DNA from 4 places in the Streptomyces sp. NPDC097107 genome. Region 2 is predicted to be linked to each of the others. Evidence: riboswitches for the same ligand, from Rfam matches in the RefSeq annotation. Region 2 holds a riboswitch; each other region holds the start of a gene.
What was found. Region 2 has a riboswitch for cobalamin ahead of ACIQ1J_RS00395 (cobalamin biosynthesis protein). Riboswitches for the same ligand answer to the same signal wherever they lie in the genome.
Positions count from the first base shown of each region.

Region 1: linked by a shared signal. The riboswitch ahead of ACIQ1J_RS20545 (ribonucleoside-diphosphate reductase subunit alpha) and the one ahead of ACIQ1J_RS00395 (cobalamin biosynthesis protein) in region 2 are both predicted to bind cobalamin.
Region 3: linked by a shared signal. The riboswitch ahead of ACIQ1J_RS32555 (hypothetical protein) and the one ahead of ACIQ1J_RS00395 (cobalamin biosynthesis protein) in region 2 are both predicted to bind cobalamin.
Region 4: linked by a shared signal. The riboswitch ahead of ACIQ1J_RS32580 (ABC transporter substrate-binding protein) and the one ahead of ACIQ1J_RS00395 (cobalamin biosynthesis protein) in region 2 are both predicted to bind cobalamin.

Region 1 covers NZ_JBIWEF010000008.1:149,555-157,015, reverse strand. The annotation lists gene ACIQ1J_RS20565 (cytochrome P450) at 1-326, shown strand, start outside; gene ACIQ1J_RS20560 (GlxA family transcriptional regulator) at 348-1,316, opposite strand; gene ACIQ1J_RS20555 (hypothetical protein) at 1,409-1,654, shown strand; gene ACIQ1J_RS20550 (ribonucleotide-diphosphate reductase subunit beta) at 1,567-2,598, opposite strand; gene ACIQ1J_RS20545 (ribonucleoside-diphosphate reductase subunit alpha) at 2,598-4,985, opposite strand; cobalamin riboswitch at 5,109-5,270, opposite strand; gene ACIQ1J_RS20540 (GNAT family N-acetyltransferase) at 5,328-5,834, opposite strand; gene mctP (monocarboxylate uptake permease MctP) at 5,903-7,461, opposite strand, start outside.
Region 2 covers NZ_JBIWEF010000001.1:69,320-76,780, forward strand. The annotation lists gene ACIQ1J_RS00380 (class II aldolase/adducin family protein) at 286-1,014, opposite strand; gene ACIQ1J_RS00385 (anion permease) at 1,238-2,476, shown strand; gene ACIQ1J_RS00390 (hypothetical protein) at 2,511-2,732, shown strand; cobalamin riboswitch at 2,888-3,028, shown strand; gene ACIQ1J_RS00395 (cobalamin biosynthesis protein) at 3,157-4,122, shown strand; gene ACIQ1J_RS00400 (cobyric acid synthase) at 4,154-5,662, shown strand; gene cobN (cobaltochelatase subunit CobN) at 5,659-7,461, shown strand, end outside.
Region 3 covers NZ_JBIWEF010000019.1:4,189-10,898, forward strand. The annotation lists gene ACIQ1J_RS32535 (class I SAM-dependent methyltransferase) at 1-186, opposite strand, end outside; gene ACIQ1J_RS32540 (MDR family MFS transporter) at 155-1,423, opposite strand; gene ACIQ1J_RS32545 (ATP-grasp domain-containing protein) at 1,416-2,669, opposite strand; gene ACIQ1J_RS32550 (cysteine synthase family protein) at 2,666-3,688, opposite strand; gene ACIQ1J_RS32555 (hypothetical protein) at 3,685-4,674, opposite strand; cobalamin riboswitch at 4,809-4,978, opposite strand; gene ACIQ1J_RS32560 (ferric reductase-like transmembrane domain-containing protein) at 5,233-6,219, shown strand; gene ACIQ1J_RS32565 ((2Fe-2S)-binding protein) at 6,262-6,710, shown strand, end outside.
Region 4 covers NZ_JBIWEF010000019.1:11,836-19,296, forward strand. The annotation lists gene ACIQ1J_RS32570 (ABC transporter ATP-binding protein) at 1-253, opposite strand, end outside; gene ACIQ1J_RS32575 (FecCD family ABC transporter permease) at 250-1,260, opposite strand; gene ACIQ1J_RS32580 (ABC transporter substrate-binding protein) at 1,311-2,345, opposite strand; cobalamin riboswitch at 2,388-2,576, opposite strand; gene ACIQ1J_RS32585 (dihydrofolate reductase family protein) at 2,882-3,439, opposite strand; gene ACIQ1J_RS32590 (pyridoxamine 5'-phosphate oxidase family protein) at 3,449-3,967, opposite strand; gene ACIQ1J_RS32595 (class I SAM-dependent methyltransferase) at 4,191-4,892, shown strand; partial or broken gene ACIQ1J_RS32600 (IS256 family transposase) at 4,908-6,151, opposite strand; gene ACIQ1J_RS32605 (CoA transferase subunit B) at 6,289-6,939, opposite strand; gene ACIQ1J_RS32610 (CoA transferase subunit A) at 6,936-7,461, opposite strand, start outside.

The DNA.
Region 1 (7,461 bases), on a different contig from region 2:
ATCGCATTCCGGCCGGGTCGGACATCATCTACAGTCCGTACGCAATCCAACGCGATGCGAAGTCGTACGCGGACAACCTGGAGTTCGACCCGGACCGGTGGATTCCGGACCGTGCGGCGGATGTGCCGAAATACGCCATGAAGCCGTTCAGCGCGGGTAAGCGCAAGTGCCCCAGCGATCACTTCTCCATGGCGCAGCTGACGCTGATCACGGCCGCGCTCGCCACGAAGTACCGCTTCGAGCAGGTGGCGGGCTCGAACGACGCGGTCCGCGTCGGCATCACCCTGCGGCCGCACGACCTGCTGGTCAGGCCCGTCGCACGGTGAGCGGTGCGGTGACGTGGCGGCTCAGGCGACGGCCTCCGGGCCCCGGAAGGTGCGCCGGTAGGCGTGCGGGGTGGTGCCCAGGGACCTGACGAACTGGTGCCGCAGCGCCGCCGCCGTACCGAAGCCGGTGCGCCACGCGATCGCGTCCATCGTCTCGTCCGTCGCCTCCAGCAGCCGCTGGGCCAGCAGCACACGCTGGCGCAGGATCCAGCGGTAGGGCGTCGTACCCGTCTCCTGCTGGAAGCGGCGGGCGAAGGTGCGCGGGGACATCTGCGCCCGGGCCGCGAGCTGCTCGACGGTGACCTCCTCGTCGAGGTGCTGCTCCATCCAGGCCAGCACCTCGCCGACGGTGTCGCAGCGGGAGCGCGGCAGCGGCCGTTCGATGTACTGCGCCTGGCCCCCGTCCCGGTGCGGCGGTACGACCATGCGGCGGGCGATCCGGTTGGCGACCTCCGGCCCCTGTTCCTTGCGGACGATGTGCAGACAGGCGTCGATGCCGGCGGCGGTGCCGGCGCTGGTGAACACCGGGTCCTCGTCCACGTAGAGCACGTCGGGCGAGACGGCCACCCGGGGGTACTGCCGGGCCAGCTCGGCCGCCTGGTGCCAGTGCACCGCGCACCGCCGCCCGTCCAGCAGCCCGGCGGCGCCCAGTACGAACACCCCGGAGCACACGCTCAGTACCCGCGCGCCCCGGTCCACCGCCCGCCGCAGGGCGTCCAGCAGCTCGGGCGGGTACTCCCGGCGGACGTAGTCACTCCCTGCCGGCACGGTGATCAGGTCGGCCTCCTCCAGCCGGTCGAGCCCGTACGGCGTGGAGACGGAGAGCCCGCCGACATGGGTGCTCAGTGACGGGCCCTCCGCGGAGACCACCGCGAAGTCGTACCCCGGCAGGCCCTCGTCGCTCCGGTCGATGCCGAAGACCTCGCAGACCACACCGAGTTCGAAGGGATGCGCGCCGTCCAGCAGGACGGCGGCCACGTTCCGCAGCATGCCCCCAGTGTGCCTCGCAAGTGGCAGGAAATCGAGGTCCTGCGGCAGACCTGCCACTCCCGGTAAGGAGTGTCCGGCACGACACTGGTGTCATGACCGGTAACCAGACAGAAGCCCTGATCGGAATGCTCGTGACCTTCGGACTCCTGGTCCTCATGGTCCTCCCCTCGGTGATCGGCATCGTGCGCGAGCGGCGCATCGACCGTCAGCTCAGGGAGGCCCAGAAGGGTGAGGGGGCGGGGAAGGAGACTCAGAAGTCCTCGGACAGGTCGACGGTGCCCTCCACCGCCACCTGGTACGCCGAGGGACGCCGCTCGAAGAAGTTGGTCAGCTCCTGAACGCCCTGCAGCTCCATGAAGGAGAAGGGGTTCTCGGAGCCGTACACCGGGGCGAAGCCGAGACGCGTCAGGCGCTGATCGGCCACGCACTCCAGGTACTGCCGCATCGAGTCGGTGTTCATGCCCGGGAGGCCGTCACCGCACAGGTCGCGCGCGAACTGCAGCTCGGCCTCGACGGCCTCCCGCAGCATGTCGGTGACCTCCTGCTGGAGCGCGTCGTCGAACAGCTCCGGCTCCTCCTTGCGCACGGTGTCGACGACGTCGAAGGCGAAGGACATGTGCATCGTCTCGTCCCGGAACACCCAGTTGGTGCCGGTGGCCAGGCCGTGCAGCAGCCCCCGGCTGCGGAACCAGTAGACGTAGGCGAAGGCGCCGTAGAAGAACAGGCCCTCGATGCACGCGGCGAAGCAGACGAGGTTGAGCAGGAAACGGCGCCGGTCGGCCTTGGTCTCCAGGCGGTCCATCGACTCGACCGAGTCCATCCACTTGAAGCAGAACCCGGCCTTCTCGCGGATGGAGGGGATGTTCTCCACGGCCGCGAAGGCGGCGGCGCGGTCGTCCGGGTCGGGCAGGTAGGTGTCCAGCAGCGTCAGGTAGAACTGGACGTGGACGGCTTCCTCGAAGAGCTGGCGGGACAGGTAGAGCCGCGCCTCGGGGGAGTTGATGTGCTTGTAGAGGGTGAGTACCAGGTTGTTCGCGACGATCGAGTCACCGGTGGCGAAGAAGGCCACCAGCCGGCCGATCAGGTGCTGCTCCATGGGGCTCAGCTTCGCGAGATCGGCGACGTCCGAGTGGAGGTCGACCTCCTCGACGTGCCAGGTGTTCTTGATGGCGTCCCGGTAGCGCTCGTAGAAGTCCGGGTAGCGCATGGGGCGCAGCGTCAGCTCGAAGCCCGGGTCGAGCAGGTTCTTCGTGGTGGGGGTCGCGGGGGTCTCGGTGGTCATTACTGGCAGGCCTCGCAGGACTCGGGGTTTTCCAGGGAGCAGGCGACCGCTTCGGGGTCCGGTCCGGCCTGCACCGGGACGGTGGCTCGGGCGGCGGCGCGGGCGATGCGGGTCGCCGGGCGGGAGCGCAGGTAGTACGTGGTCTTCAGGCCCTGCTTCCAGGCGTACGCGTACATCGAGGAGAGCTTCCCGATGGTCGGCGTCTCCAGGAACAGGTTCAGCGACTGGGCCTGGTCGAGGTACGGGGTGCGGGCGGCGGCCATGTCGATCAGGCCGCGCTGCGGGATCTCCCAGGCGGTGCGGTACAGCGCGCGGACGTCCTCGGGGATCCAGGTGAAGCCCTGCACCGAGCCGTTGGCCTCGCGCAGCGCCTCGCGGGTGCGGGCGTCCCAGACGCCGAGCCGCTTGAGGTCGTCCACCAGGTACGAGTTGACCTGGAGGAACTCGCCGGAGAGCGTCTCGCGCTTGAACAGGTTGGACACCTGCGGCTCGATGCACTCGTAGACACCCGCGATCGAGGCGATGGTGGCGGTCGGCGCGATGGCGAGGAGCAGGGAGTTGCGCAGGCCGGTCGTGGCCATGCGCTCGCGCAGCGCCGCCCAGCGCTCCGGCCAGGCGGGCTCGACGCCGTAGTGGTCGGGGTGCAGCACACCCCGGGCCGTCCGGGTCTTCTCCCAGGCCGGCAGCGGGCCGTTGCGCTCGGCGAGATCGGCGGAGGTCTCGTACGCGGCGAGCATGACGCGCTCGGCGATGCGGGTCGAGAGGGCCTTCGCCTCGGGCGAGTCGAAGGGCAGGCGCAGCTGGAAGAAGACGTCCTGGAGGCCCATCGCGCCCAGGCCCACCGGGCGCCAGCGGGCGTTGGAGCGGCCCGCCTGCCCGGTCGGGTAGAAGTTGATGTCGACGACCCGGTCCAGGAAGGTGACGGCGGTGCGGACGGTGGCGTCCAGGCGCTCCCAGTCGATGTCGCCCTTGGCCACGTCGACCAGCGCGCCGAGGTTGACCGAGCCCAGGTTGCAGACCGCCGTCTCCCCGTCGTCCGTGACCTCAAGGATCTCCGTGCAGAGGTTGGAGGAGTGGACGACGTGACCGGGCTCGGCGGTCTGGTTGGCGGTGCGGTTGGCGGTGTCCTTGAAGGTCATCCAGCCGTTGCCGGTCTGCGCGAGGGTGCGCATCATGCGGCCGTACAGCTCACGGGCGGGGAGGGTCTTGCGGGCGAGCCCCGCCGCCTCGGCCCCGCGGTAGGCCGCGTCGAACTCCTCGCCCCACAGGTCGACCAGCTCGGGCACGTCGGCGGGCGAGAACAGCGACCACTGTCCGTCGGCGTCCACCCGGCGCATGAACTCGTCCGGCACCCAGTGGGCGAGGTTCAGGTTGTGCGTGCGGCGGGCGTCCTCACCGGTGTTGTCCCGCAGCTCCAGGAACTCCTCGACGTCCGCGTGCCAGGTCTCCAGGTAGACCGCCGCCGCGCCCTTGCGCCGGCCGCCCTGGTTCACGGCGGCGACCGAGGCGTCCAGCGTCTTCAGGAACGGGACGATGCCGTTGGAGTGCCCGTTGGTGCCGCGGATCAGCGAACCCCGGGCGCGGACGCGGGAGTAGGCGATGCCGATGCCGCCGGCGTGCTTGGAGAGGTTGGCGACCTGGTGGAGGCGGTCGTAGATGGAGTCCAGCTCGTCCTTGGGGGAGTCCAGGAGGTAGCAGGACGACATCTGGGCGTGCCGGGTGCCGGAGTTGAACAGGGTGGGGGAGGAGGGCAGGTAGTCGAGGCGGCTCATCAGCCCGTACAGCGCGGCCACCTCGTCGACCGCACGCGTGGTGTCGTCCTCGGCGAGTCCGGCGGCCACCCGCAGCATGAAGTGCTGGGGCGTCTCGACGACCTTGCGGGTGATCGGGTGCCGGAGCAGGTAGCGGCTGTACACGGTGCGCAGGCCGAAGTAGCCGAAGCGGTCGTCGGCGGCCGGGTCGATCAGCGCGTCCAGGCGGTCCGCGTGCAGCCGTACGAACTCGGCGGTGCGGTCGGCGATCAGGCCCTCGCGGTGACCGGTGGCGACCGACCCGGTGAACGAGGTGACGCCCTGGGAAGCCGCCTCGGCGCGGATGCCGATGGTCAGCAGCCGGGCGGCCAGCCTGGAGTAGACCGGGTCCTCCGAGATGAGCCCGGCCGCCGCCTCCGTGGCGAGCTCCCGCAGCTCGGACTCGTCCGCACGGGCGGACCGGCCGCGCAGTGCGGCTGCGGCGACCCGGCCCGGGTCGGCGCCGGGGAGGTCGGCGGTCAGCTCGGTCAGGGTCCGCAGCAACGCGGCACCGGGCCCGTCGGGCTCCTCGGTCACCGGGGTCGCTGAGGTCGTCACCGGGGTCGCTGAAACCGGGTCGGCTGGCGCGATGGTCACGTGGGGGCACTCCCTCGCTCGGCACGGGGCCTGGGGGAGGGCAGGGGCAGCTCACGAGCGCACGCGGCGTCGCGTCCACCGGCCCACTCCACGAGGCCCGGACGTCAGGCACCCGGACCGGGACGGTACGGGCGCACTGTCGGCAGGTCCTCGGACTGGACATGCGTGTGCACACGTGCGGAGACGCGCGGACACACACAAGTACACCGTTGCGGGACAGTTCCGGATTCGCACCGGATTCCCCTGCGGCGACAGCGAGCACGAGCATACATCTTGTGCCGGGTTCGACGAGCACCCCCAGATGTTGTGTCGCGGAGGAGCCGTCGAGGGGTGGTGCCGGCGTCAGAGCGTCAGTTCATAGGTGAGGAGCGTGATGTCGTCCAGCTCCGGCAGCGGGTTCCAGTCGCGGTCGGGCGTACGGGCGAAACCCATCCGCTCGTAGAGGCGGTGGGCGGTGCGCATGGTGCGCTGGGTGGACAGCACCACGCGCGCGCAGCCCTCGACGGCCCGGGACCGGTCGACGCAGGTCCGTACGAGGGCCTCGCCCACCCCGCGTCCGCGTGCCTCGTGGGCGACGGCGAGCATCCGAATCTCGGCCTCGCCGGGCCGGGCGATGTCGGCCATGGGGCCGCCGGACGGCACGAAGGTCACGCCGCCGAGCACCCGGCCGTCCGCGGCGGCGACCAGCACCTCGGCGGCCGCCGCACGCTTGGCGACGTTTCTCAGCTCGCCGAGGTACGCGTCGCTCTCCCCGAAGTCGAGGAGGCCGTCGCGCAGATAGGCCTGCGCGGTGATCTCACCGAGGGTGCCGTACTCGTCCGTCGCCGCCTGCCGGATCACGAAGTCCATGGCGCCGAGTGTGCCCTGCGGGTACGACGACGGGCCGCCGGATCCGGCGGCCCGCCACGTTGCCGGGGTCAGTGCGAGGTGCCCGCCGTGGCCGGCGGCAGCTCCACCTCGACGCCTGGGTCGCCCGCGTCCGCCGTGTAGTCGCCGGGCTTGGTCTCGTCGACGCCGTCGGGGGCCTTGAGGGCCCGCATGACGAAGGTCAGGACCACGGTGACCACGACGTTCAGCACGAAGGCGGTGAGGCCGATGTAGCCGATCTCGCCGATGCCCGGGATCTGATCGGAGGAGCCGCCGAAGTGCTTCTGCGTCGGCGAGGCGACACCGTAGGCGGCGACCGTGCCGTAGACCATGCCGACCGCCCAGCCGCCGAGCAGCGCCCAGCGGTGGAACCAGCGGGTGAACAGGCCGCCGACCAGGGCCGGGAAGGTCTGCAGGATCCAGATGCCGCCGAGCAGCTGGAAGTTGATCGCGACCGTCTTGTCCATGCCCAGGACGAAGACCAGCGCGCCCACCTTCACCAGCAGGGACGTCAGCTTGGAGACCTTCGTCTCCTGGGCCGGGGTGGCGTCCGGCTTGATGAAGTCCTTGTAGATGTTGCGGGTGAAGAGGTTCGCGGCCGCGATCGACATGATCGCCGCCGGGACCAGGGCGCCGATGCCGATCGCCGCGAAGGCCACGCCGGCGAACCAGTCCGGGAACATGTTCTCGAACAGCTGCGGGATCGCCAGCTGCCCGTTCTCCACCTTCACCCCCGCCGCGATCGCCATGAAGCCCAGCAGCGCGAGCAGGCCGAGCATCAGCGAGTACAGCGGCAGGATCGTGGTGTTGCGCCGGATCACCTCACGGCTGCGCGAGGACAGCGTCGCGGTGATCGAGTGCGGGTACATGAAGAGCGCGAGCGCCGAGCCGAGCGCCAGGGTGGCGTACGTCCACTGGCCGCCGTGGTCCGGCACCAGCCCGCCCTTGCCCGACTCGTCGAACTTGTCGCCCGCCGCGGCGAAGATGTCGTCGAACCCGCCGAGCTTGATCGGGATGTAGATGATCGCCACCGCGATCACGATGTAGATCAGCGTGTCCTTCACGAACGCGATCAGCGCGGGCGCGCGCAGCCCCGACGAGTAGGTGTACGCCGCCAGCACACCGAAGGCGATCAGCAGCGGCAGGTCCTTGATGAACCAGTTGGTGTCCTCACCGCCGCCGACGCCCATCACGTCGAGGACGGCCTGGATACCGACCAGCTGGAGCGCGATGTACGGCATCGTCGCCAGGATGCCGGTGACGGCGACCGCCAGCGACAGCCCCTTCGAGCCGAAGCGGCCGCGCACGAAGTCCGAGGTCGTCACGTATCCGTGCTTGTGGGAGACCGACCACAGCCGCGGCAGGAAGGTGAAGATCAGCGGGTAGACCAGGATCGTGTACGGCACCGCGAAGAAGCCGGCCGCGCCCGCCGCGTAGATCGCCGCCGGGACGGCCACGAAGGTGTACGCGGTGTACAGGTCGCCGCCCAGCAGGAACCAGGTGACCCAGGTGCCGAACGAGCGGCCGCCGAGGCCCCACTCGTCGAGGCTCTGGTCGTTCGCGGCCCGGCGCCAGCGGGCGGCCAGGAAGCCCATCGCGGTGACCAGGA
Region 2 (7,461 bases):
CCACCGGACGCTCCCGACGCCGTGCCCCCCTGCCCACCCGAGCCGCCCCGCCACCGGCCCCGGACCCCGACCACCGACCACCGGCCACCGGCCACCGACCACCCGCTACCGGCCTTCGGCCACCCGCCACCCGCCACCCGCCACCGGCCTGCGGCCTGCGGCCTGCGGCCGGGCGCGGCGACGACCGGCCGGCCCCGTCGGCGTCCCGAGAGCCCGAAGCCCGGCGCCCGGCATCCCGCGCCCCGCACCGGACGTCACGCGGTCCGGCCGGCAGCCGGCCGTTCGTCAGCCCCGCTCCCCGTACCCCCGCTCCCCGTACCCCCGCTCCCCGTGCCCCCGTTGCCCGTACCCCTGGAGCCGTTCCGTCACCTCCGTCAGTTGGTCGTCCGTCAGCAGTGACGGTGTGCGGCCCGGTACCGAGGAGGCCGCCAGCCAGAGGTGGCACATCCACTCCAGTTGGGCCGTGCGGTCGTAGGCCTGGTCGAGGGAGGTGCCGTAGGTGATCGTGCCGTGGTTCCGCAGGAGGCAGCCGGTGCGGTCGGTGAGGGCGTCGAGCATGTGGCGGGCGAGTTCTTCGGTGCCGTAGGCCGCGTAGGGGGCGACCCGGACGGGGCCGCCGAGGGCGGCGGTCATGTAGTGGACCGGCGGGAGTTCGGGGACGAGGAGCGAGACCGCCGTCGCGTGCACGGCGTGGGTGTGGACGACGGCCCGGGCGTCGGTGGCCCGGTACACGGCGAGGTGCATGGGCAGTTCACTGGTGGGGACGAGCGTGCCGAGCACCTGCCGGCCGTCGAGGTCGACGCCGGTCGCGTCGGCCGGGACCAGACGGTCGTACGGCACACCCGAAGGGGTGACCAGCACCGTGTCGCCCACACGCACCGAGACGTTGCCGGAGGTGCCGACGACCAGGCCGTCCGCCACCGTTCGCCGGGCTGTCGCGACGAGGGCCTCCCAGGCTGCCGCCCTGGCCCGTTCCTCGTCCGCGCCCACCCCTCCGACCCGCGAATACGTCACAGTCACCGTCTCCTTCGGGCACGCCCGCGCCCCTCACGAACCTCCGCCGACCGGCCTCGCGGCGATCCTGCCAGGCGCGTATCCGGAGAGCATCGGGCCGGGCACGGAGAGGGAGGCGGCGGCGCCGGTTCCGGTCACCGTGACGCCCTGTCCAGTTCATCTTCCGTTCACTCTGGTTACCTACGTTCGTCCAGCCAATGACCTCGAACGATTGCCTGGGTAAATGGAAAGCTTCTCGCTGATCCTCGCGATTGTGGTGGTAACCGCACTCGCGTTCGATTTCACGAACGGTTTCCACGACACCGCGAACGCGATGGCAACGACCATTTCGACCGGTGCGCTCAAGCCCAAGGTTGCGGTGGCCATGTCCGCCGTCCTGAACCTTGTCGGCGCCTTCCTCTCGGTGGAGGTCGCCAACACGATCTCCAAGGGTCTCGTGGACGAGACCGGCATCCGTCCCGAGGTCATCTTCGCCGCCCTGGTGGGCGCGATCCTCTGGAACCTGCTGACCTGGCTGGTCGGGCTCCCGTCCAGTTCCTCGCACGCCCTCATGGGCGGTCTGATCGGTGCCGCGGTCGCCTCGGCGGGCGTCGGCGCGGTCAACGGCGACGCGCTCGTCACCAAGGTGCTCATCCCGGCCATCGCCGCCCCGCTCGTCGCGGGCCTCGCGGCGCTGCTCGGCGCGCGGCTGACGTACAAGCTCGGCCGCAAGGCCGACGGCAAGGCCGCCGCCAAGGGCTACCGCGCCGGGCAGATCGCCTCCGCCGGGCTGGTCTCGCTGGCCCACGGCACCAACGACGCCCAGAAGACGATGGGCATCATCACCCTCGCCCTGATCGCCGGCGGCTCGCTCGCCCCCGACTCCGACCCGCCCATGTGGGTCATCCTCTCCGCGGGTATCGCCATCGCGCTCGGCACCTACCTCGGCGGCTGGCGCATCATCCGCACCATGGGCAAGGGCCTGACCGACCTCCAGCCGCAGCAGGGCTTCGCCGCCCAGACCAGCGCCGCGACGGTCATCCTGGCCTCCTCCCACCTCGGCTTCTCCCTCTCCACCACGCACTCGGTCTCCGGCGCGGTGATGGGTGCGGGCCTCGGCCGCAAGGGCGGCGTGGTGCGCTGGTCCACGGCCACCCGGATGTTCGTCGCCTGGGGCCTGACCCTGCCGGCCGCGGCCCTGGTCGCCGCGATCGCCGAGTGGGTCTGCGGCCTGGGTGACTGGGGCACCGCGCTCGTCGCGGTCTTCCTGGTCGCCTCCAGCGCCGCCATCTGGAAGCTCTCCCGGCGCGAGATCGTCGACCACACCAACGTCGTCGACGAGCCCGAGCAGGCCGGTGTGGTGACCACGGCGATGGCCGCCGTCTCCCCGCCCCCGGCCGGCGTGACCGAGGACCTGGCCGCGGCCGGTGCCCCGGGCTCCGCGTCCGACTCCAAGGCCCCCTCGGCCACCACCTCCGTCTGAGCCCGCGCCCCGGGTACGAAGGAAAGCGAACTCCATGAGCATCGACTGGGCAGCTCTCGGCTCCGTCTTCGGGGTCAGCCTCGTGGCCACCGTGGCCCTGGTGGGCCTGTTCACCCTCGGCATCGTCGGTCTCTCCCGCCAGGAGCGGGCGGTCGCACAGGGCGGCTCCGCGACCCTCGCGGTCAGCGGCGCGTACGCCTGCTTCGCGGCCTGCGCGGCCGCGGTGGCGTACGGCATCTACCTGATCGTCGCCTGAGCGACCACGCGCGGACACCGCGCGCGTCGCCTTGTGAGGCGGGGCGCGGGACGGCCACCGACCGTCCCGCGCCCCGCCTCTTCTCGGGCCGGCGCACACCGCCCGCGTGTGGGGCTTCGCACACTCCCCCGCCGCAGGTCAACGCCAGGTTGACGGGTGTTCGCGGGCCGTGGTGGACTGCCGGAGCCAATACGGCGGCAGGAGAGGAAGCCCGGTGCGAATCCGGCGCGGTCCCGCCACTGTGACCGGGGTACAGCCCCGGGAGCCAGGAACTCTCACCGCCGGTCTCTTTCAACCAGGGCGCGGACACCCTGAGTGAGGACATATCGCCATGCGCGGCTGCGGTTCCAGGCACAGCGGTCCCGGGTACACCGGTTCCGGGCACATCAGCGACACGCTCTCCCGCCCCGCGGCCGGCTGAGCCGTGCGCGCCGAACGCGTCTTCGCGTACGGCGCCGCCGCCGGCCTCCTCGGTGACCTCCTCCTCGGCGACCCGCGCCGCGGACACCCGGTCGCCGCGTTCGGCCGTGCCGCCGGTGCCGTGGAACGGGTGCTGTGGCGGGACCACCGGGGCTGGGGCGTGCTGCACACGGCCGTCTGCGCCGGAGGCGCCGCCGCCCTCGGAACGGCCGCCACCCGCGCCGTACGCCGGTCCCCCGCCGCCTCCGTCGCCCTGACCGGCGCCGCCACCTGGGCCGTCGTCGGCGGCACCTCGCTCGCCCGTGAGGCCCGTGCGATCGGCCGTGCCCTGGAGGCCGGCGACGTCGAAGCGGCCCGGGCGCGGCTGCCGCACCTGTGCGGGCGGGACCCGCAGGCGCTGGACGCCGACGGGATCGCCCGGGCCGTCGTGGAGTCCGTCGCCGAGAACACCTCGGACGCGGTGGTGGGCGCCCTGGTGTGGGGCGCGGTCGGCGGAGTGCCAGGACTGCTCGGCTTCCGGGCCGTGAACACCCTGGACGCCATGGTCGGCCACAAGTCCCCCAGGTACCGGCGATACGGCTGGGCCTCGGCCCGCCTCGACGACCTCGCGGGCTGGCCGGGCGCCCGGCTGACCGCCGTACTGACCACCGTGGCCGGCGGCGATCCGCGCGGCTCCGTACGGGCCTGGCGCGCCGACGCCGCACGGCACCCGAGCCCCAACGCCGGTCCCGTGGAGGCGTCGTTCGCGGGCGCCCTGGGCGTACGGCTCGGCGGAACGCTCTCCTACGGCGGCCGGGTGGAGCACCGGCCCGTCCTCAACGGGGCGGCGGGACGCGCCGTCCGGGCCGGTTCCGGCGACATCGTCCGGGCCGTCCGGCTCTCCCGGCGCGTGGGCTGGCTGGCGCTCGGCGTGTGCGCGGGCGCGCGGCTGCTCGCGCACGGGGCCGTCGGGAAGGGACGTACGTCGTGAGCCGTCGCCTCCTCGAGAAGGGACGTACGTCATGAACGGTGGCCTCCTCGTCGCCGGCACCACCTCCGACGCCGGCAAGAGCGTCGTCACCGCCGGGATCTGCCGCTGGCTGGTGCGGCAGGGCGTCAAGGTCGCGCCCTTCAAGGCGCAGAACATGTCGCTCAACTCCTTCGTCACCCGCGAGGGCGCCGAGATCGGGCGCGCGCAGGCCATGCAGGCCCAGGCGTGCCGCGTGGAACCGACCGCGCTGATGAACCCGGTGCTGCTCAAGCCGGGCGGCGAGCGCAGCAGCCAGGTGGTGCTGCTCGGCAAACCGGTCGGCGAGATGAGCGCCCGCGGCTACCACGGCGGGCGGCAGCAGCAGTTGCTCGGCACTGTGCTCGACTGTCTGGCCGAGCTGCGGGGCACGTATGACGCGGTGATCTGTGAGGGGGCGGGCAGTCCGGCCGAGATCAACCTGCGCCGGACGGACATCGTGAACATGGGGATCGCCCGGGGTGCCGGGCTGCCCGTGCTGGTGGTGGGCGACATCGACCGGGGCGGGGTCTTCGCCTCGTTCTTCGGGACGGTGGCGCTGCTCGCACCCGAGGACCAGGCGCTGGTCGCCGGGTTCCTCGTCAACAAGTTCCGGGGTGACGTGTCGCTGCTGGAACCGGGTCTCGAGATGCTGCACGGGCTCACCGGACGGCACACGTACGGCGTCCTGCCCTTCCGACACGGGCTCGGCATCGACGAGGAGGACGGGCTGCGGGTCTCTCTGCGGGGGACCGTGCGGGAGTCCGTCGTCGCGCCGCCGGTCGGCGAGGACGTGCTGCGGGTCGCCGTCTGCGCGATCCCGCTGATGTCCAACTTCACGGACGTGGACGCGCTCGCCGCCGAGCCGGGTGTCGTGGTGCGGTTCGCGGACCGGCCGGAGGAGCTGGCCGACGCGGACCTCGTCATCGTGCCGGGGACGCGCGGGACGGTCCGGGCGCTTCAGTGGCTCCGGGAGCGGGGGCTCGCGGACGCCATCGCGCGCAGGGTGGCCGAACAGCGGCCCGTGCTGGGCATCTGCGGCGGTTTCCAGCTGCTCGGCGAGCACATCGAGGACGAGGTCGAGTCCCGGGCCGGACACGTGGACGGGCTCGGACTGCTGCCCGTGCGGGTGCGGTTCGCCCGCGAGAAGACCCTCACCCGGCCGGTGGGCGAGGCCCTCGGCGAGCACGTCGAGGGGTACGAGATCCACCACGGGGTCGCCGAAGTCACGGGTGGCGCACCCTTCTTGGACGGCTGCCGGGTCGGCCAGACCTGGGGCACGCACTGGCACGGCTCGCTGGAGTCGGACGGCTTCCGGCGGGCGTTCCTGCGCGAGGTGGCCGCCGCCGCGGGCCGCCGCTTCGTGCCGGCCCCCGACACCTCGTTCGCCGCGCTGCGCGAGGAGCAGCTCGACCGGCTCGGCGACCTGATCGAACACCACGCGGACACGGACGCGCTGTGGCGGCTCATCGAGTCCGGCGCGCCACAAGGACTGCCCTTCATTCCACCGGGAGCGCCCGCATGAGCACAGTGTTGTTGTTGTCGACCGCCGACACGGACCTCCTGGCGGCCCGAGCGTCGGAGGCCGCCTACCGGATCGGCAACCCGACCCGGGTCGACGTGACGGAGGAGCTGCCGGGGCTCGTCGACGGCGCGGACGTCGCCGTCGTACGCCTGCTGGGCGGCAAGCGCGCCTGGGAGGACGGGCTCGCCGCGCTGAAGGCCGCCGGCATCCCGACCGTCCTGCTGGGCGGCGAGAGCGTGCCGGACGCGGAGCTGATGGCCGAGTCGTCGGTGCCGGCCGGAGTGGTGGCGGAGGCGCTGCGCTACCTCGTCGAGGGCGGGCCCGCCAACCTCGCCCAGCTCGCCCGGTTCCTCTCCGACACCGTGCTGCTGACCGGCGAGGGCTTCGACGAGCCGGCGAAGATGCCGGAGTTCGGCGTCCACGGCTCCCGGGCCTACGTGGAGGGGCGCCCGACGGTCGGCGTGCTCTTCTACCGCGCCCACCAGCTGAGCGGCAACACCGCCTTCGTCGACACGCTGTGCGACGCGATCGAGGCGCACGGCGCCAATGCCCTGCCCGTGTACTGCGGTTCGCTGCGCGGCGCGGACCCCGGCTTGTACGAGCTGCTGGGCCGGGCCGACGCCCTGGTCGCCACCGTCCTCGCGGCCGGCGGCACGCACGCCTCGCAGGCCTCGGCCGGCGGCGACGAGGAGGCGTGGGACATCGGCGCGCTGGCCGACCTGAACGTCCCGGTGCTGCAAGGGCTCTGCCTCACCTCCTCCCGCGCCGCCTGGGAGGCGTCCGACGCCGCCCTCTCCCCCATGGACGCGGCGATGCAGGTCGCGATCCCGGAGTTCGACGGGCGCCTGGTCACGGTGCCGTTCTCCTTCAAGGAGCAGGGGCCGGACGACGTACCGGTGTACGTCGCCGATCCCGAGCGGGCCGGGCGGGTCGCCGGGATCGCCGTGCGGCACGCGGCGCTGAAGCACAAGGCGAACGCCGACAAGAAGCTGGCGCTGGTCTTCACCGCCTACCCGACCAAGCACTCGCGCGTCGGCAACGCGGTGGGGCTGGACACCCCGGCCTCCGCGGTGCGGGTCCTGGACGCGCTCCGGGACGCCGGGTACTCCCTCACCGACTACCCGTCCGGCGGCGACGAGCTGATCCACCGGCTCATCGCCGCCGGCGGCCACGACGTCGAGTGGCTGACGGAGGACCAGCTGGCGGCGGCGCCCGCGCGGGTGCCGCTGGCCGACTACCGGGAGTGGTTCGAGAAGCTGGACCCGGAGCTGCGGGAGAGCATGCGGGAGGCGTGGGGCGAGCCGCCGGGTTCGCTGTACGTCGACGGGGACGACATCGTGCTCGCCTCGCTGCAGTTCGGGAACGTCGTGGTGATGATCCAGCCGCCGCGCGGCTTCGGCGAGAACCCGATCGCGATCTACCACGACCCGGACATGCCGCCGTCGCACCACTACATGGCGGCGTACCGCTGGCTGGACAACAGCTTCGGCGCCGACGCGATCGTGCACATGGGCAAGCACGGCACGATGGAGTGGCTGCCGGGCAAGGGCCTCGGGCTGAGCGCGGGCTGCGCGCCGGACGCGGTGCTGGGCGACCTGCCGCTGATCTACCCGTTCATCGTCAACGACCCCGGCGAGGGCACCCAGGCCAAGCGGCGCGGGCACGCGACGGTGGTCGACCACCTCGTCCCGCCGATGGCGCGCGCCGACACGTACGGCGACCTGGCCAAGCTGGAGCAGCTGCTCGACGAGTACGCGCTCGTCTCCGACCTGGACCCGGTCAAGGCGCCGGCGGTCCGC
Region 3 (6,710 bases), on a different contig from region 2:
GGCGAGGGGCACGGTGAAGACGCCCGGCCCGCAGCACAGGTCCAGCACGCGTGATCCGTCGGGGAGGGCGAGCAGGGGAGAGGTGCCGAGCAGCTCCTCGGCCTGCTCGTAGCGCTGCTCGGAGAAGAGGAAGTCGTGGAACTCGGTCCAGAAGTCATCGTCCTGGAATCCGCCCGTCCGTGTCATCGCGCGTCAGTGCTCCTTCATGGTCGCCGTCGGGGAGAGGGCGCCGCGCCGTGCGGCGGCGCAGCGTGAGCAGCAGCGGAGGAAGCAGCAGACACTGGGCGGCTGCCAGCAGCCAGAACCAGCCGGTGTGTCCGGCCCGTTCGCCGAGGCCGTACACCTGTCCGCCCAGCACGCCGCTCGCGCAGGCGCCCAGGCCCGCGGCGAGCCGCTGCTGGCCGAAGACCACGGCGTCGGAGCGGGGGCTGCGGCGCAGTGCCTCCAGGTCGTTCTTGAGGAACAGCACGATGTCGCCGAGGGTGATCAGCGCGCCGCCCGCCAGCAGTGCCGTCCGGGTGCCGGCCGCCAGCACGGCCAGTCCCGCCGCCAGGCCCGTGAACCCGACCGTGAGGGCGAGGGCGTACGGCATGCGCCGGATCAGGCCGGACGCGAGCGGCTGTACGACGATGACCAGCGTGAAGCAGAGCAGCAGCACCACGCTGTAGAACGCGCTGGAGGCGCGCTCGACGGCGTACACCGCCAGGAAGTGCTGGAAGTGGAAGTAGAGGTAGAAGGCCAGCGCGTTGGCGGCGAACGGCAGGAGTGCGACGCCGGCGAGAAGACCCGTGCGGGCCGTTTCCTCCGATGTGGTGGGGTGCGTCCGGTCGGTTCCGGGCAGCCGTGCATGTCCCGCTGTGACCGCGAGGAACAGCGCCGTGACGGCCGCGAACAGCCAGCCGGGCGAGGACAGGACGAACGGTCCGGCGATGAGCGGGCCGACCGCCATCCCGGCGTTGAGTGCCGCGTTGCCCGCCGACAGGAACGCCGGACGGCGCTCGTCGTCGACGTCGTGCACGAGGTACGCCTTGTTGGCGGGCAGGTAGAGCGCGGCACCGCAGCACGTCAGGACCAGCGCCCAGACCGCGAGGGGCGGCCAGCGCAGGGCCAGCAGGAGGCCGGCGAAACCGGCGGTGCGTACGACGAGCGCCCACAGCATCGTGCGGCGCAGCCCGATCCGGTCCGCGAGGGCACCGCCGACGATGCCGCCGGAGAACTGCACGAGCGATGCCACCGCCAGGACGACGCCGACCGTGCCGAGCCCCATCCCGAGCCGTTCGTGGAGGAACACCGACATGAACGGCAGCACCATGAAGCTGCCGAGCGGGATGAGGAACGAGGTGAGCAGGAGGAACCGCAGCGGGCCGGTGAGCGGGAACAGTGAGGACCGCGGGCCCGGTCCCCGAGTGGTGCGCTCACCCACCGGGCGCCTCCCGGCCGGTCGGCTCGGGGAACGGACCAGTCAGTACACGCAGGGCGCCTGCTGCGGCCACCGCGCGGTGGGTGGCGAGTTCGGCGGTCTCGGCCTCGGCGTACACGATGCCCGCGTAGCCACGGCTGTCACCCAGGTGCTCGATGGGCTCGCCGACCCGCTTGACCGGGTACCAGGCGGGTGTTCCCGGCATGTCGGTGAGCCGGTCGAGCCCCTTGACGCCGGTGAACACCCCGGGGGCGGCAGGGTAGCCGAGAACGAAGGCGACGGCCGGACCGCCGGGACAGTCCGCGTCCATGAGACCGGGGCGGCGACCGAGCGCGGCCTCGATCATCGCCTCGTACACGTTGACGCCGAGGGCCCGGCACAACCCCTCCCCGACCAGCGCGCCCCCGATGCGCGGATTGACCTCCACCACTTCCGGACCGTCGGCGGTCAGTACGAACTCCACGTGAGCGAACCGGTCGGTGTAGCCGATGGCGGCGAGCACCCGGTCGAGCCACGACTCGAGTGATGTCCGCTCCTGGCTCGGGAACGCCACGGGAAAGGCGGTGATCTCCTCCCGGAAGTGCGGCTCCGGTGACATGAGCCGGCTGGAGACGCCCAGCAGTGTTGTGCGACCGTCCCAGGTGAGCGTCTCAGCGCTGTACACCGGGCCGCTGAAATAGGGCTCGGCGAACAACCGCCCCTTCAGGTCCCGGCCGGACGACTCCGCCAGCGCCGCGTCGAGTTCGCCCTCGTCCCGGACCAGCCACACGTTCTGGCTCCCGGTGCCCGCCGTGTCCTTGAGCACGAGCGGCAGCCCCGCCTCCTTCAGCAGCAGCCCGCGCGCCTCGCGGTCCGGGTCGGCGCCTTCTACGGCCCGTGCGCGAGTGAGACCCGCGGCGTGCAGCCTGTTGCGTACCGCGGCCTTGTCCCGGGTCAGCCGCAGGGCGGCTGGATCGAGCCCCGGCAGGCCGAGGCGTTCGGCGAGGGCGGCGCCGGTCAGAGTCCAGGTGTCGGTGGAACTGATCAGACCGCGCAGCCCCGGGGTGCGTCGGAGCAGAGCGGCGACCCGCTCCACGTCGAAGGTGTCGGTCACGACGACGTCGAGGGCGTCGCTGGGCAGCAGGTCCAGTTCGTAGGCGTAGTAGGCGGGGTCCCGGGTGAGGAGCAGCAGGCGCTCGCCGAGCCGGTCGGCGGCGCGGACCAAGTGGCCGAGGCCGAAGGTCAGTGACTCCAGGCAGGCCACGGTCATGCGGCACTCTCCTTCCGGGCTTCCGGGAGGGGAGTGCGCTGCCACTTCATCCTCGACCAGGGCATGGTCATCTCCTCCGGACTGCGGGCCTCGTGGGGCTTGAGCGCGGCCGGATCCAGGGCCTCGGCGTGCCGGGCGAACACGCGCTCCACGTAGCGGTGTCCGGTGTCGGCCCCTATCACCAGGTGCAGTCGGTCGGGGTGGCGGCGGGCCTCGTACGTCGCCGTCAGGTAGCCGGCACCGGTGGACAGTCCGGCGAAGACCGCGTGCTCGCGCAGCAGGGCGACGGCGCCGGACATGGCGTGGGTGAAGTCCAGCCAGTGCACGGTGTCGTAGAGATGGTGGCGGACGTTGTCGAAGACGATCGAGGAGCCGATGCCGGCGATGATCGCTTCGGGATCGTGATGGTCCTGGCTGCCGAAGGTGACGCTGCCGAAGGGCTGGACGCCGGCCAGACGCACCGAGGGGTCCGTCCTGCGCAGGCGTTCCACGATGCCGCCGGTCGAGGCTCCGGAACCCACGCCGCCGACGACGGTCAGCGGTGCGGCCGGAAACTCCGCCGCGATCCGGTCGGCGACCTCTTGGTAGCCGAGGTAGTGGACGTCGTCGTGGTACTGGCGCATCCAGTGGTGGCCGGGGCGCTCGGCGAGGATCTCGCGCACCCGCCGCACCCGGAGTTCCTGGTCGAGTTTGAGGTTCCGCGACGGTCTGACCTGTTCCACGGTGGCGCCGAGGATCTCCAGTTGGGCGAGGGTGGTGGCGTCGACGGTGGTGGACGCGACGATGTGGCACCGCATGCCGTACCGGTGGCAGGCCAGTGCGAGGGCGTAGGCGTAGATGCCGCTGGAGCTGTCGATCAGGGTCTGCCCCGGACGGACGGTGCCCCGCTCCAGCAGATGGCGGACCGCGGCCAGGGCCGAGTAGATCTTCATCGACTCGAACCTCAGCAGGACCAGCCCGTCGGTGAGCCGGACGAGGTCCGGGACTTTCAGGGCGTCGGCGATGTGGGGGTGGATCACCCGTAGCCTCCTTGGGCGAAGGTGCACTGGTGGCCGATCGAGTGGAAGAACGCGGAGAGTTCGGACTTGACCCCGGCCTGTGGGCGCGAGGCGAAGAGATAGCCGGCCAGGCAGCCGGTGTGCGCGACGAAGACGCCGTCGGCCCCGAACCGCTCACGATGGGCCTGCAGACTGCCGAAGGTCGCCTTGGGCAAAACCTCCTGGGACAGGGCGGCACTGACCGTCGCGGCACGGGCGACGGCGGCCGGGTCACCCGAGTCGAAACCCTTCACCAGATCGGTCAGGCACCGCTGGTACTCGTCGCCGCGCCGCCGGTAGTGGTCCAGGAGCAGGGGAGTGACGGCGGCGGTGTCCACCGTGCCGGGTTCGATGACGAAGGCGGTGTGGAAGCCGATATCCGGGCCCAGCGGTCGCACCACCCGGTGCCGCCCGCTGAGGTACAGGGCGAACTCGTCGAGGAAGACACTGTCGGCGCGCTCGATGTCCGCCAGGACACCGAGGACCACGTCCACGTCGTACGGCAGGGAGAAAACGCGGAACAGACAGCGCAGCGTCGCCACGATGTCCGCCGTCGAACTGGCCATCCCCACGCCCACCGGCAGTTCGGAGTGGGTGCGCCACTCGCCCGGGGGCATGACGAGGCCGTAATGGTCCAGGAAGAGCCGGGCCGCTTCCCGTGATTTCTCCCCGAGCGGTGGCGTATGCGGTGGAGGACCGGCCGCTGTCCTCGGAGTGAAGTACACCCAGGAGTGACGGTCCACGGGAAAGGACACCACCGCGATCTCAGGCTCGGTGCCCGCCCGCAACGGGCCCTGGTACAGCTCGCCCAGAGTGCCGTGGCAGACACCGGACACGGTGCTGCGGGGCACGTCCCTCTCGTGCAGGACGCCCGTGACGGGTCCGAGGATCGTCTCTCGCGGCCCGTCGGACGACACGTCGACGACCCGGGGCCGGAAGGGCAGATCCGTAGCGGCTGGGTCCCGCACAACATCCTCCTTCGTACCGGGTCTTGAACACCGACAGGGAAGGAGGCGCGGCCACACGCACGACGTACGACCGCCCATACCGCCGACCCAGTCCACGAGGTCACGTGCACAGCCCGCGCGGGACGCGGGCGCAGTGGCAGGTCTTCGGACTCGCGGGCACGTCCGCCGAAAAGGGCGGACACCTACCGGCCGTCTCTTCCCCGGCCCTGACGCGGGCCCAGTGACATCGACGGCTTCCGTTCCCACTCACCGCTGCGGGACAGCCCCGGATTCGCACCGGGTTCCCTCTTGCGTCGCGCCACCAGGCGTCCGGGCGGACCGGAGGCACGAACCGACTGCGTGCCTCAGCGTAGGGGGGCTGGTACTCCTGCGACAGTGGGCCTTCGGCGGTTGTCTTGAATGTGAAGGGGAGGAAGAACCAGGTGTGCCCTCTGTGCAGTTGTCGTGACGGCTCTGGCTGAATATCACCTCTGAGGATCGCTGCCCCCTCAGCCAGACTTGTTGCCTCACGACACATGCGCACCGTTGCCGCGGTGCCCCGTGCCCGGGAGGCCCCTGATGACGTCAGAAGCGAGGCCGGACGAAGACGGGGCAGAAGCGCCGCCCGGGCGGATGCGGCCCCCCGGGGACCGCGTCGCTCTCCGCGGCGACCTGCGGTCCGCTCTGCCCGACGCCTCTGCGGCGGTGGTGGTCACGGCGCTCGTGTTCGCGTTCTTGTGGGCGCGCATGGAGTCGGGTTCTTCGGACACCGTCGCGGTCATGCCGTTCATGGACGATGCCGGCACCTACTGGATGTACCTGCTGAGTCAGGCGTTCGGGTGGTCGGGGCTGCTGTGGGCCTGGGGCACGGTCATGCTCGGGCTGCTGCTGTCGGGACCCCGGCCCGCCCGGCTGCCGGTCTCCCGGCAGGTACTGGAGCGCTGGCACCGCACCACGAGTCTGACGACGATGGCCCTGATGTTCGCGCACGCGCTGATGTTCGCGGCGGAACTCGTGCGATACGAGACGAAGGTGGACTGGGCCGAGCGGCTGTGGGTGGGCTTCGCCGACAGCTTCGTGCCCGGCTGGTACGACTCCGGTACCGGCCGGATCGCCATCCCGCTCGGTCAGGGTGCGCTGTACCTGGCGATCCCGCTGGGGCTGCTGTTCTACGTCCGGCACCGCATCGGAGCGAACACCTGGCGGCGGCTGCACCGTTTCGTGATCGTCGTCTACGTGCTGAGCGTGTGGCACACACTGCTGTACGGCACCAACGTCTGGTACGGGGAGTGGCCCCGCACCACACTGTGGCTGCTGCAAATGCCCGTCGCCGCACTGCTGTTGGCGCGCCTGCTGAGGCCGGCCCGGCGGGCTGAACGGCTGGGCCCGCCGAAGGGAGGCGTGGGCGCGGCCCGTCCGGCCTGGTGGGGGCGTGCGGTCGGACGCGTCGTCGCCGGAGCCGTCGTCGTGGGGCTGGTGATCGTGGTGGTGTCCGGACGTGACGGTGGGCGGGACCGTCCGTCCCATCCGCCCGCGACGGCCCCCCACTCACAAGAGACGGACTGACGGCCGGCACCGGACGGTCGGCACGGCGTCCGGGGTGGGACGATGGCCGGTGACAAGGCGACGGCGGACGAGGAAGCCGGTGTGAATCCGGCGCGGTCCCGGGACTGCAGCGGGCCGAAGACGGACCGGCCCTCCGGGTGCCCCGCCCGGGCAGTCTGGTACGCCGACCGGCTCGATGGCGGCCCTGTCCGCGTCCCGTACGAGCAGGTGACGGATCATCTGTCGGCACTGGCCGACGGACTGCGCGTCAAAGTCGCCCCGAGTCCGCTGGACGGCCATGCGGCGTCGGCGCTCGCCGGGGCGGCCCACGCCCTGCACGTCCGTCCCGCCGAACGCGTACCGCTCGCCGACCTCACCACCGCGCCGCTGAGCACCGGACGCCTGGCGGGCACCGGTGTACTCACCCGCTCCGACCCCGCGTTCCGCCGTCGGAGCTGCTGCCTCTACTATCGTCCGCCGACCGGCTCGAAGTGCGGTGACTGCGGGCTGGC
Region 4 (7,461 bases), on a different contig from region 2:
CGGAGGCCGGCGAGAGGACGCCGGACAGCAGCCGCAGCAGTGTCGACTTCCCCGAGCCGTTGGGGCCCAGCAGGCCGGTCACGGAGCCGGGCCGGGGGGTGAGGCTGACGCCGTCGAGGATCAGCCGCCCGTCGAGGGTGCGGCTCACGCGGTCGGCGACGAGGGTGGGCGGGCCGGCGGGCGACTTCACGGCGGGACCTGGTACGGCGGGCCGCCGGGCATCTTGGTCCCGCCGCTGCGCGCGGGCCGTCATCGCATCCTCCTCGTGCGGTAGAGGACCAGGACGAACGCCGGGACACCTACGAGTGAGGTCACCACGCCCACCGGCACCTCCTGAGGATCGAGGACGGTACGGGCCAGCGTGTCGGCCCACACCAGGAACACCGCCCCGGCTAGCGCGGTGACCGGCAGCAGCCGCGCGTGCCCCGGGCCGACCAGGGCGCGGGCGGCGTGCGGCAGGACCAGGCCGACGAAGCCGATGGCACCGGCCGAGCTGACCAGTGCGGCGGTCAGCAGCGCGGTGACGCACAGCAGCACCAGCCGGGTCCGGGCGACCGAGACCCCGAGCGAGGCCGCGGCGTCCTGACCGAAGGCGAAGGCGTCCAGGGTGCGCGCGTAGCCCAGGCACAGCACGAGGGCGAGCGCCAGGACAGCCGCGCAGAGCCCCACCTCGGTCCAGTCCGCCCCGCTGAGCGACCCGAGCAGCCAGAACAGCACGCTCCGGGTGGTCTCCGCGTCGGACGCCGTCGTCACCACGAACGAGGTCAGGGCGGAGAACAACTGCATCGCGGCCACTCCGGACAGGACCACCCGGTCCGTCGTCCCGCCAAGTGTGTGGCTGAGCAGCAGCACCAGCGCGAACGAGCCGACCGCGCCCACGAACGCGCCACCGGAGACGGACAGGACACCGCCCCCGGCGCCGAGCACGATCACGGCGACGGCGCCGGTCGACGCCCCGGAGGAGACGCCCAGGACGAAGGGGTCGGCGAGGGGGTTGCGCAGCAGGGACTGCATCACCGCGCCGCACACCGCCAGGCCGGCCCCGCACACCGCGGCGAGCAGGGTGCGCGGCAGCCGCAGGTTCCAGACGATGCCCTCGCGGATCGCAGTGAGATCCGAAGTGCCCCAGCCCAGACGGGAGGCGACCACCGACCAGACGTCACCCACCCCGATGTCCGCGGGACCGATGGTGATGGCCACAGCGACGGACGCGGCGAGCACCGCCAGCCCTCCGCCCAGGCCGGCCACGACGCGCAGCATCCGGACGGCGCCCCGCGCCGGGCGGACGCCGGAGGCCCGCAGGATCGTGGTCATCCGCTGAGCCCGTACGCGCGCAGTGCCGAGGCCACCTTCTCCACGCCCTCGACGGTACGGATCGTCGGGTTCATGGCCTGCCCGCTGAGCAGCACGTATCGCTTCTCCTTCACCGCCTTCATGTTCTTCGTCGCCGGATTCGACTCCAGGAACGCGATCTTCTTCACGGCCGACTCGGCGGTCTGTGACTTGCGGGTGAGATCGCCGATGACGAGCACGTCTGGGTCGCGGTCGGCGACGGTCTCCCAGTTGATCTGAGGCCATTCCTGCGTGCTGTCGTCGAAGACGTTCTTCGCGCCGAGCGCGTCGGTGACGATGCCGGGCGCGCCGCAGCAGCCCGCCATGTAAGGAGATTCCTGGTTCGCGAACCAGTACAGAACAGTGGTGTTCTCGGCGCGGATCCCGGATGCGGCCTTCGTTACCCGGCTCTTCAGCCGGTCGACCAGTTGCTCGCCACGCTCCTCCACGCCGAAGACCCGGGCCAGCTCCCGTACTTCGCGGTAGACCGTCTCCATGGCCAGAGGCTTCGTCCGTGAGCCGTCGCCGTCCCCGTTATTGTCCTTGCCCTCGCAGTCTGCGGGCGACAGATACGTGGGTACGCCGAGCTCCTCGAACTTCTCGCGGGGAGCCACACCGCCCTTGCTCAGGGTGGATGCGAAGGACGACGCCACGAAGTCCGGTTCGGCGTCCAGGACCCGCTCGAACGACGGCTGGTTGTCGGCGAGCCGGGGCACCTTGGCGTTGGCCTTCTCCAGTCCCTTCATGACGGGGTCGGTCCAGGTGGCGGTTCCCGCCATTCGGTCGGCGAGGCCGAGGGAGAGCAGGATCTCGGTGGTGCCCTGGTTCAGGGACACGGCCCGCTTCGGCGGAGCCTCGACCGTCACCTTCTGCCCGCAGTTGTCGAACGTGGCGACTCCGGCATCGGAGTCGCCGGACTTCGCGGACGGACCGGGGCCGGAACCGCAGGCGGTGAGCAGCAGGGAGCCGGTCAGGAGGAGGACGGAACAACGGGCGGGACGTGACAGGTGCACGGGTGCGGCTTCCTAGGCGTCAGGACCCATACGCGGGGTCCGTGCGGACGATCGGTTGCCAGCAGGTCTTCGGACTCGGGATCATCCCGGCGGAACGCCTTCCCGGACCCGGCCGTGACCGTCGTCCAGTGGCTTGCTGCCCCGCCCGTCACCCTCACCGCTGCGCGTCAGTTCCGGCATCTCACCGGATTCCCTGACTCGTGCACGCGTACAGACACGCTCACGAGTTCGACTGGCGTCCGGAAGCTACCACAGCCTTACGCACGCGGCCCGACATGCCCGTCGGCGAACCGCTCCGGGTCTGACGGAGGCTCTGCTGTGCCCTGACTGACCTCGGCCTCCTCGTACGGACGCGATCCAACGGCGACACACGCGGGTCTACATCAGTGGCGTCGGCCGCCCGGGTGATCAACGCTGCCCCGGCGTAGTGGACGATCACCAGGCCCAAGTCTCCCGATGCGAAAGCTCTGCGGCCGGTCGGTGCGCGTCTGCGCCCGCACAGTCGGAGCCGGTGCATGCAAGCGACCGGGCGCGGTTCAGCGGGTCCGGTAGCGCGTGTACATCAGTCCGCTGTCGAAGGCACGTTCCTCGACCAGCTCGAGTCCGAGGCGCACGCCGTCGGGAAAGAACCGCTTGCCGCCGCCGACCACGCTCGTGGTGATGAACAGGTGGTACTCGTCCACCAGGCCGGCCGCGATCGCCTGGGCCGCGAGGTTCGGGCCGTCCACGGTCAGGTCGTGATCGGCCTCGGCCTTGAGCTTGCGCACCGCGTCCGGGTCGAAGGTTCGCTCGATCCTGGTCTTCGCGCTGGACACCGACTTCAACGTCGTGGAGTACACGACCTTTTCCGCGGCCTGCCAGTCGCGGGCGCACTGCAGGATGTGCGGCGGCAGGTCGGCCTCGGTGTGCGCGGTCTCCCAGAAGACCATCGTCTCGTACATCCGCCGGCCGTAGAGGTACGTGCCGACGGGGCGGAAGAGGTCGTTGATGAAGGTGTGCACCTCCGGATCCTCCGCCCCAGCGCCCAGGTTTCCGTCCGCCGCCTCGGCGCAGCCGTCGAGCGAGGTGACCATCGAGTAGGTGAGCTTTGCCATGGGTCTCCTTCAGGTGGTGTGGGTGGTGTGCTCGGGGTCGGGTGGAAACACCTCGAGCCGGGCATCGGTGGCGTTGTCGAAACGGGCGTCCCCTCCACGGACGAGCACGAAATGCCTGGAGACCGCGGCCTGACAGACCAGCAACGGCCCAGTCGGTCCGAGGTCCTCCGGCACTAGCTGGTGACCCGTCGGCAGACGGGTGTTGAGCGAGGCGAGGTCAGCCGCGCGGGCGTCGTCGGCAGCCGGCCCCGCAGCTGCCTCCAGGTAGATCGCTTCCGCCCCGCCGACAGGCGCGGCCGTGTCGAAGACGGTGATCGCCACCTCCGGACGTGCTGCGATGTTCCGTGAATGCCGGCTGGCCGGCGAGGACACCCACAGAACCCGGTGTTGCCCGTCGGCGGCGAAGAACACCGGGCTGGCCCATGGCCGACCCTCGCCGTCCGCGGTGCCGAGGACGAGGTAGCGATGCTGAGCCAGCAGCCGCGGTACCGTTTTCCACATCGTCAGTCCTCCGGTTCGTTGTGACATCAGGGCAATCCTGGAGCGACGGCGATCTCGCCACCAACGGCGGTTTTGCCAACAGCCGTTCAGCCAGGGTGAACAATGGGGGGATGGAACGGCGGGACATCGAGGTGTTCCTGGCTTTGGCTCAGGAACGAGCAATTGTCAAGACCTGTGGATGACTGCTCACTGGGTCTAGTGATCAAAAATTGTGTCGCCTGTGGGTGGTGAGTGACCGTAGCGTCCACCTATGGATTGGAGCACCTGGCATGACCAGTACGACGCGGCCGACTCGTGGATGGCACGGCGACTGCGGACAGTTCAGGCGCAGGCCCACGCTGCCTTGTCTGATGCCCCGGCTGGTGGGTTGAAGGTAATCAGCCTTTGTGCTGGGGAAGGCCGCGATCTTCTGGACGTTCTGGCCGAACATCCCCGCCGCGACGATGCGCGGGCGAGGCTTGTCGAGCTGGACCCGCGCAACACGGCGGTCGCTCTGGAAAGGGCTGGCCGGGCAGACCTGAACCAGGTTGAGGTCGTGACCGGCGACGCCTCCCTCATTGACCATTACGAGGACATGACTCCTGCAGATCTTGTCCTGATCTGTGGCGTTTTCGGCAACATTACCGACGCCGATATCCAGCACACCATCGCGGCCTGCAACCAGCTGTGCAAGACCGGCGGCACCGTCATCTGGACCCGACATCGCGCCGCGCCTGACCGGGTACCGCTGATCTGCGAATGGTTCGAAGCGCAACGCTTCGAACTGCGGTGGCTGTCAGCACCGGACGCAGGCTTCGGGGTCGGTGTGCACCGGTTCGTCGGCATACCTCAACCCCTACGCCGCAGCACTCGCCTGTTCGAATTCGTGGGCTACGACGTGCTCCGTCAGGCCGTGGCAGCGGAATCCCTCGGCCGTAACGACCCCACGCCGGACGACCAACGCGGGTTGTAATCGGATGAGGGATGCTCAGGCCGCGTCGGCCTCGGGCCGTTCGCCCAGAACGCCGTTCTCGAACCTCGCGTCGGCGCGGAGCAGGGGCGCCAGGTGGGCTCCGGTGATCGCCCGCCAGCGGGTCTGGGCGGACTCGACGAGCTTGAACACCATCGCGAGCGCGGCGGCGGGGCTGCCGGCGCCGCGGGTGACCCGGGTCCGGAGCTTGACCGTGGAGAACGTCGACTCGATCGGATTCGTGGTCCGCAGGTGGACCAAGTGCTCGGCCGGAAAGTCGTAGAAGGCCAGCAACTCCTCGCGATCGTCGATGATCTTCGCGACGGCCTTCGGCCACTTGGTGCCGTACGTCTTCGAGAATGCCTCGATCGCCTTCTCGGCGTGGGCGCGGTCCTCGGCGTTGTAGATTTCCTGCATCGCCTTCGTGGCGCCCGGCTGCGCGGACTTCGGAAGTGCGTTTGTCACATTTCTGGCCTGGTGAACCCAGCAGCGCTGATGGCGGGCGGCGGGGAACACCTCGGCCAGGGCCTTCCACAGCCCCATCGCGCCGTCTCCGACGACCAGTTCGGGGTCGCGCATACCGCGGCGGCGGCAGTCGCGCAGCAGGTCGGCCCACGATTCGGTGGACTCGCGCAGCACCTCGTCCAGCGCGATGAGCTCCTTGGTGCCGTCCAGGCGGACGCCGAGCAGGACCAGCACGCACGAGTGCGCCTGGCCGAGCCGGACCTTGGGGTACACGCCGTCGGCCCACACGTAGACGAAGTCGCGGTCGGACAGGTCCCGCTTACAGAAGGCGGCGGGTCGTCGTGCCACTGCTTCGTCATTCGGGTCACGGTCGCCGGCGACAGCCCGGCCGTCGAGCCGAGGAACTGCTCCAGGGCGGGCACGAAGTCCCCGGACGACAGGCCGTGCAGGTAGAGCAAGGGCAGTACCTCGGAGATCTTCGGCGACTTGCGGCACCATGGCGGCAGGATCTTCGAGGAGAACCGCTTGCGCTCGCCTGTGGCCTCGTCGACCCGTCGGTCGTTTACCCGCGGGGGCCTTCACCTCGACCGGACCGGCTGCGGTGACCACGGTGCGGGGCCGGTGGTAGCCGTTGCGGACCACCAGGCGACGCCCCTGCTCGTCGGCCGCGGCCGCCAAGTCGGCTATGTACTGGTTGACTTCGGCCTCCAGCGCGGCGGCTGGCATCCGCCGGGCGCCGTCGCGCACGAGATCTCGTCGATCAGGGAGGGGGACTCGGCGGAACCGTCGGCGTTCATTACGCTGAGCACGGGCGTGCCTTCCCGACCCGCGCTGCGAACGCGGGCCTACTCGGTGACCATCACAGGATCATTCGGGAAGGTACGCCTTCCGCGCCGAGCCCGACGCCGATCCACAAGTCCGGAGCATTGCTCCGTCAGCATGCGGCGGAGACACTGTCCACTCGCAGAGCGGTGCCGGTGCGGTCGGTGATGTCCTCGACGGTGACGCCGGGGGCGGTTTCGACCAGGGCGAGGCCGTCGGGGGTGACGTCGAGGACGCCGAGGTCGGTGATGATCCGGTGGACGCACTGCTCGCCGGTGAGGGGGAGCGCGCACTCGTCGACGATCTTGGGGGTGCCGTCCTTGGCGGTGTGTTCCGTGAGGACGATGACGCGGCGGGCACCGTGGACGAGGTCCATGGCACCGCCCATGCCCTTGACCATCTTGCCGGGGATCATCCAGTTGGCGAGGTCGCCGCGGGCGGATACCTGCATGGCGCCGAGGACAGCGGTGTCGATGTGGCCGCCTCGGATCATGCCGAAGGAGAGCGCGGAGTCGAAGAAGGAGGCGCCGGGCAGGACGGTGACCGTTTCCTTGCCGGCGTTGATCAGGTCGGGGTCGACTTCGTCCTCGGTGGGGTAGGGGCCGGTGCCGAGGATGCCGTTCTCGGAGTGCAGGACGACGTGGACGCCGGGCGGGAGGTGTCCGGGGATCAGGGTGGGCAGTCCGATGCCCAGATTGACGTAGGAGCCGTCGGTGAGTTCGGCGGCGGCGCGGGCGGCCATCTGGTCGCGGGTCCAGCTCATGGGCGTACGGTCCTCTTCTCCACGGGCTTGTCGGCGGCCTGTTCGGCGGTGAGCGCCACGATCCGCTGGACGTAGATGCCGGGCAGGTGGATCTCGTCGGGGTGGAGTTCGCCCGGTTCGACGAGTTCCTCGACCTCGGCGACGGTGACGCGGCCGGCCATGGCGGCCAGGGGGTTGAAGTTGGCGGCGGCCCGGCGGAAGACGAGGTTGCCGTGGTGGTCGCCGCGCCAGGCCCGTACGAGGGCGAAGTCGGTGGTGATGCCGTGCTCCAAAACGTACGGGCGGCCGGCGAAGCCGCGCGTCTCCCTGGGCGGGGAGGCGACGGCCACGGTGCCGTCGGGCGCGTACCGCCACGGCAGCCCGCCGTTCGCGACCTGAGTGCCGACGCCCGCCGGGGTGTAGAAGGCGGGGATGCCGGCGCCGCCCGCGCGCAGCCGTTCGGCGAGCGTCCCCTGCGGGGTCAGCTCGACCCCCAGTTCCCCGCTGAGGTACTGGCGGGCGAACTCCTTGTTCTCGCCGACG